Aromatoleum aromaticum EbN1: one gene and its partner. The protein of the gene in region 1 interacts with the protein of each later gene in a pairwise test. Links are inferred from orthologs where the notes say so. Each region holds a gene or a part of one and is shown in the gene's direction. Other genes may lie near its edges. The genes, in order: tsaE and rlmB.

What was found.
Region 2: the proteins of tsaE (region 1) and rlmB interact in binary tests that used the Escherichia coli proteins (3 or more experiments, as listed by UniProt). The link is inferred for Aromatoleum aromaticum EbN1 from one-to-one orthologs.

The regions. Positions count from the first base shown.
Region 1 is NC_006513.1:2,639,765-2,643,043, reverse strand. The notes cover bases 173-3,139. They hold tsaE (tRNA (adenosine(37)-N6)-threonylcarbamoyltransferase complex ATPase subunit type 1 TsaE), read left to right. Parts: upstream 173-1,381; coding sequence 1,382-1,897; downstream 1,898-3,139. Other genes in these bases: EBN1_RS12545 (N-acetylmuramoyl-L-alanine amidase), read left to right, coding at 1,852-3,139; queG (tRNA epoxyqueuosine(34) reductase QueG), read right to left, coding at 308-1,399; murI (glutamate racemase), read right to left, coding at 173-212. Outside these bases: more of murI, read right to left, coding at 1-172; more of EBN1_RS12545, read left to right, coding at 3,140-3,192; EBN1_RS12540 (bifunctional riboflavin kinase/FAD synthetase), read left to right, coding at 3,253-3,279. UniProt on the Escherichia coli protein: Required for the formation of a threonylcarbamoyl group on adenosine at position 37 (t(6)A37) in tRNAs that read codons beginning with adenine.
Region 2 is NC_006513.1:730,452-733,755, reverse strand. The notes cover bases 217-3,208. They hold rlmB (23S rRNA (guanosine(2251)-2'-O)-methyltransferase RlmB), read left to right. Parts: upstream 217-1,341; coding sequence 1,342-2,076; downstream 2,077-3,208. Other genes in these bases: EBN1_RS03410 (type II secretion system protein), read right to left, coding at 3,144-3,208; EBN1_RS03415 (type II secretion system protein), read right to left, coding at 2,710-3,126; EBN1_RS03420 (general secretion pathway protein), read right to left, coding at 2,223-2,723; rnr (ribonuclease R), read left to right, coding at 217-1,175. Also shown: more of rnr, read left to right, coding at 1-216; more of EBN1_RS03410, read right to left, coding at 3,209-3,304. UniProt on the Escherichia coli protein: Specifically methylates the ribose of guanosine 2251 in 23S rRNA.

The DNA.
Region 1 (3,279 bases):
ATCAGCATCTTGACGTCCTGTTGCAGCAGGAAGTCGGTGATCTGTTCGGTAAAGTGCCGGATCGTCGCGACCGACTTGACGCCGTACGGAACGCGCGCGGTGTCGCCGAAGTAGACGATATGCTCGAGCGGCAGCCGTTCCATCAGCGCGCGCACGACCGTGAGCCCGCCGATGCCGGAATCGAAAACGCCTATTGGTCGCGAAGAATTCACGAAGAAGCCCGGAACGGTTGGAAGCGCGCGATTCTAGCCGCAATCCGTGGGCGACAGACGGTGGGCTGCCTGGCAGGCCTTCGGCGAAATCCGCTTCAGGCCGCATCGTGCCGCTTCAGCGCCCAGGCGACATGCTCGCGCACCAGCTCCGACGGGTCGTCGGCCCGCGCGCGCAGCGCGGCGACGATGGCCGGCGAGGTGGGGGCATTGCCGAGCGCCACGGCGAGATTGCGCAACCAGCGCTCGAAGCCGATGCGGTAGATCGCGCTGCCCGCCATGCGCGTCGAAAAATCCGCCTCGGTCCAAGCGAAGAGTTCCACCAGGCTCGCGCGGTCGAGTCCGTGGCGCGGCGCGAAGTCGGGCTCCGCGGTGAGCTGCGCGAAGCGGTTCCACGGACACACCAGCTGGCAGTCGTCGCAGCCGTAGATGCGATTGCCGATCAGCGGTCTCAGGTCCTCCGGGATCGCTTCTTTCAGCTCGATCGTGAGATACGAGATGCAGCGTCGGGCGTCGACCCGGTACGGCTCCACGATCGCCCCGGTCGGACACGCGTCGAGGCAGGCACGACAGGAGCCGCAATGGGGTTTGGTCGGCACGTCGACCGGCAGCGGCAAGTCGGTGAAGATCTCGCCGAGGAAAAAGAACGAACCGGCCGAGCGGTCGAGCGTGAGCGTGTGCTTGCCGCGCCACCCCAGCCCGGCGCGCGTCGCGAGTTCGACCTCCAGCACCGGCGCGGAGTCCACGAACACGCGGTAACCGTGCGGCGCCTCGGTGGCGATGCGTTCGGCGAGTTTCTGCAGGCGGTTGCGCATCAGCTTGTGGTAGTCGCGACCGAGCGCGTAGCGGGACACGTAGGCCTGTGCGGGCTCATCGAGCGTCGCTTGAGCGGCAGCGGCCTGCGGCCAGTAATTCATCCGTACACTGATGACGCGCAGCGTGCCCGGAACCAGTTCGGCGGGGCGCGCCCGCTTCATGCCGTGGCGCGCCATATAATCCATCTCGCCGTGAAAACCGCTGGCGAGCCACGCCTCCAGGCCAAGCTCGGCGCCGGCAAGATCGATGTCCGCGATACCGACGGCGGCGAAACCCAGTTCCCTGGCCCATATATTCAGCTGCTCCGCGACGGTCGCGAGCGATTCGTGCGGCGCGGCGTGCCCGGAGGCACCCTGATGATTCGGATTCTTCACCCGGCAGATGATAGCGGCTGCGGATTCATCGCGCAGCTCGATGACGAAACCGACACCGAAGCTGCCGGCGCAGCGCTCGCGCCGGCGCTGCACCCCGGGTTGGTGATTTACCTGCGCGGCGACCTCGGCGCCGGGAAAACGACGCTGGTCCGCGGCGTGCTGCACGCACTCGGTCACGGCGGAAAAGTAAAAAGCCCGACCTACACCTTGATTGAACCTTATGTTCTTTCTAGATTAAACTTATATCACTTTGATTTTTATCGCTTCGCAGTGCCGGAAGAATATCTGGAAGCAGGTCTCGACGAGTACTTCGGCGACACTGGCGTGTGCCTCGTGGAATGGCCCGACAAGGCCAGCCCGTATCTCGCGCCACCGGACGTTGAAATGCGCCTCGTCGTCGCCGGAACGGGTCGGCGCCTCGAGGTCTCTGGGCTGACGGAGGCAGGACGGACATGTACAAGAAAACTGAACTCGGAATTGAACCGGCCTGCTCCGTGACGCCTGCCACGCCGAAATTCTGCCGGCGCGACCTTCTGAAGTTCGCCGGCGGCGCCCTTGTGCTGCTGGTGAGTCCGGTCGCCGCTGCCGCGAGCCTCGTGGCAGTGCGTGTCTGGCCCGCCGACGATTACACACGCATCACCCTCGAAGGCAGCCGCCAACTGAAGTTCAGCCACCTTCTCGTCAAGGATCCCGACCGCCTCGTGGTCGATCTCGAAGATGTCGAACTCGACAGCGTGCTGCAGACCTTGCCATCCAAGGTGCTCGAGTCCGATCCGTACATCCGGCTGATTCGCGCCGGGCAGAATCGCCCCGGCGTGGTGCGGCTGGTCGTCGAACTGAAGAACGAGATCGCTCCGCAGATATTCACGCTCGAGCCGGTCGGCGATTACCGCCACCGCCTGGTGCTCGATCTGTATCCCACCGTGCCGGTCGACCCGCTGCTGGCGCTGATCGAAAAATCCTCGCCGCTCGATGCCGCCGCCGGCGATACCGCAGCTGCGGGAAGCGACGACGCGCCGGTGCAGCAGGCGGCCGTGCAGGACAGGGCAAAGCGTCAGAAACGTCCACCCGCGAACCGGCTGCTCACGGTCGCGCTCGACCCCGGCCACGGCGGCGAGGACCCCGGCGCAGTCGGGCGGCGCGGCAGCTTCGAGAAAAACGTCACGCTGTCGATCGCACGCCGGCTGAAGCGGAAGATCGACGCCGAGACGAACATGCGCGCGGTGCTGACGCGCGACGGCGACTATTTCGTGCCGCTGCGCCAGCGGGTGACGCGGGCACGACAGGTACAATCGGACCTCTTCGTGTCGATCCACGCCGACGCTTTCGTCCGCCCCGAAGCACGCGGCAGCTCGGTGTTCGTGCTGTCGGAAAGGGGCGCCTCGAGTTCGGCCGCGCGCTGGCTCGCGCAAAAGGAAAACGACGCCGACCTGATCGGTGGCGTGAATCTCGCGAAACAGGAAGGTCATCTCGCGCGAACGCTGCTCGACTTGTCGCAGACGGCGACGATCAACGACAGCCTGAAGCTCGGCAAGGCAGTGCTGAACGAGCTCGGCGACATCAACACGCTGCACAAGGCGCACGTCGAACAGGCTGGATTCGCGGTGCTGAAAGCGCCGGACATCCCGTCGATCCTTGTCGAGACCGCGTTCATCAGCAACCCGGAGGAAGAGCGACGCCTGAACGACGACGCCTATCAGGACAAAATGGCTGAAGCGATCATGCGGGGCCTGCGCCGCTACTTCAAGGACAACCCGCCGCTCGGGCCGACCCGGGTCGCGCAGCTGGACTGACCGGCGGGAACCGCCAGAGCGCTCGCGTTGCCGTTATAATTACCGCTTTTTCGGGCGGTCATGCAGGTTTTTCGCGGGATTCCGGAG
Region 2 (3,304 bases), 1.9 Mb from region 1 along the record:
CGACCGAGACGCGGATGATCTTCGACGAAGCGGGCAAGATCGAGCGCATCGTCCCGGAAGTGCGCAACGACGCGCACCGCCTGATCGAGGAATGCATGCTCGCGGCGAACGTCTGCGCGTCCGAGTTCCTGCAGAAGCGCGAACATCCCGCGCTGTACCGCGTGCACGAAGGGCCGACTCCCGAGAAGCTCGAGAAGCTGCGCAACTTCCTCACCGAATTCGGGCTTGGCCTGGGCGGCGGCGACGAGCCGAAGGCGGGGGATTACGGCAAGCTGCTCGAGAAAGTCAAGGAGCGCCCGGACGCGCAGCTGCTGCAGACGGTGATGCTGCGCTCGCTGCGCCAGGCGGTGTATAGCCCGGACAACGTCGGCCACTTCGGCCTCGCGTACGAGGCCTACACGCACTTCACGTCGCCGATCCGGCGCTACCCGGACCTGCTCGTGCATCGCTCGATCAAGGCCGCGCTCGAGAACCGGACGTACGAGGCCGGCGACTGGGACCAGATCGGCATGCACTGCTCGGCGACCGAGCGGCGCGCCGACGAGGCGACGCGCGACGTCGTCTCCTGGCTGAAGTGCTATTACATGCAGGACAAGGTCGGCGAGGAGTTTTCCGGCAGCGTGTCGGCGGTGGTACCCTTCGGCCTCTTCGTCGCCCTCGACGACATTTTCATCGAGGGGCTGGTGCATATCTCGGATCTGGGCAGCGACTATTTCCACTATGACGAAACGCGCCACGAACTGGCCGGCGAGCGCACCGGGGCGCGTTACCGGCTTTCCGACCGCGTACGCGTGCAACTGGTGCGGGTCGATCTGGAGACGACCAAGATCGATTTCCGCCTGATCGAAGGGCCGCAGCGGCCGACCGAACGGGTCGGCAAGACCGCCAAGGAGCGCAAGCGGACCGAGAAGGTCGAGTTCGGTCACGCAGGCGAAGCAGCGGAAGTCGCCGAGGTCGCGACCGCGCTCGTCGATGCGCCGGCTGCCCCGCGGGCAGGACGCGGACGCAAGCAGGTCGCCGCGCTGTTCCAGCCTCCCGTAACGGTCACGCCTGACCAGCAGGCGGCCGCGCCGCAAGAGGGGGTCGCCAGGAAGCCTCGCAAGGCAAGGCCGGCCGGCGAACCGGCTACCGATAAACCCGCAACAGGCAAAAAGAAAGGCACCGCCCGTGGCTGACAAGCCCTCAAGCAAGCAACGCCCGATCCACACGACTGCAGCTGGCCGGCGCCCGGCGCATCAGCGAGGCGCCGGCTTCGGCGCAGACAGCCGCAGCCCGGTCCGAACTCGCGGGGAACCCGACGGGGGTGATGCTCCCGAGGCGCCTGCCGCCCGTGAAGGCCGGGTGGAATCGCGACTGATCTACGGTTTCCATGCCGTACTCGGCAAGCTCAGACGCGACCCGGAGTCGGTGTTCGAGCTTTACCTGTCCGCACAGCGCACCGATGCGCGCGCGAAAGACGTCGTGCGGCTCGCCGAGTCGCAGAACGTGCGCCTGATCCAGGCGGAGGCGGAGCGTCTCGATGGCATGGTCGGCACGCGCCGCCACCAGGGAGTCGTCGCGCGCGTCGATGCGAAGAGCCGCGAGCTGAAGCTTGCCGACGTCCTCGAAGTGCTCGAGGAAAACGCGCTGATCCTGGTGCTCGACGGCGTGCAGGACCCGCACAACCTCGGCGCCTGCCTGCGCGTCGCGGACGCGGTGGGCGCGCACGCGGTGGTGGCGCCGAAGGACCGCGCAGTCGGCCTCAATGCGACCGCAATCAAGGTCGCCAGCGGCGCGGCGGACAGCGTGCCATACGTCACCGTGACGAATCTCGCCCGCGCGCTGCGCGAAATGCAGGAAGCGGGCATCTGGGTCGTCGGCGCGGCCGGCGAGGCGGAGAAATCGGTGTACGAAGTCGACCAGAAAGGGCCGGTCGCGTGGGTTCTCGGCGCCGAAGGCGACGGCCTGCGCAGGCTCACGCGCGAGACCTGCGATGAACTCGCGCGCATCCCGATGCTCGGCACCGTCGAGAGCCTGAACGTCTCGGTCGCCAGCGGCATCTGCCTGTTCGAGGCGCGGCGCCAGCGTGGCAGCTGAGCCCGCCAGGCGCGAGACCGCGGGACAGCCGGACGAACGGGATTCCCGTTTCACGCAGCTTGCCCGCGTCGCATTGCAGCAAGGTGCTTCCGCAATTGCCCGTGTGCGCTACGGCCGAGGCGCCGCCGCGGCCGTCGGAGCTCTCGTCACAGGCTCTCCGCCGCCGGCAGCGCATCGCTCGCGCTGATCGGTTCAGCCGGCCGAAAGATCCATTCGTCGTAGCGCGCCGCACTGGCCGCGGCGGGGCCCAGCTCGGGTGGCAGATCGGCCTTGCGGATCGGTTCGCCGGTCGCCCGGCTGTGAATGCCGACGATCGCCTGGCCTTCCCGCACCAGTCCCCAGTCCGGGCGTGCGGTCAGCGGGTCGCGGTAGATGCGCCGCAGATGGCGTCTGACGGTCGGGAAGCGTCGATCTTCGACAAGTTCCTCGAGGCTCGTCGGCCACGCCGGAGCACCCGGCGAGTCGGCATGGTAGCGGCCGATCGCGCGGGCGATCTCGCTGCCGATGAAGAGGAGTTCGGCCTCGCGTTCGCGCGCCACCACTTTCTGCCACACGACTCCGACTTCGGCTGCGAACAATCCCAGCGCAGCGGCGGCAAACAGCACCAGGAGATAGGTGTAGCCGCGCTCGCGCCTACCAGTCCGCATAATTTCCGCCATCGGACGCCTGTCCCGCGGCGCCGCTGCGAATATCCCAGACACCTTCGTTTTCGCCGTCGCCATCGGGTGGCGCCAGGAGCTTCCACGTCGCGTCGGATTCGGTGATCGGGTCCTTTGGCACCGCGCGCAGGTAGCGCCGGCTCACCAGGTCGTCCAGATTCTGCGGATAGATCCCGGTATCGGCGCGGTACTTGTCGATAGCGTCGCGAACGACCGCGAGAGACTGGCGCAGCGTCGCTTCGCGCACCCGGTCCAGATGGTCGAAATAGCGCGGAGCCGCAATCGACAGCAGGGTCGCGATGATCGCCATCACCACCAACAGTTCGATGAGCGTGAAACCGGCTGGCCGGGACGGGCCGCGGGAAACGTTCGGGGAGCGACGCTCAGTCATGTCCGGTCCGGATATCTCTACCATTCGCGGTACGGAACACCGTTCAGCCCGACTCGTCGTGACAGCGAATGAATGTCGAAGACGTCCTCGCCTTCGGCCGGCGTCTCGGGCGGGCTCGCATAACTGCGAAGGCCCCAGGTGCGTTCGGCGGGCACGCTCGGGTCGGTGAAGAACGGAT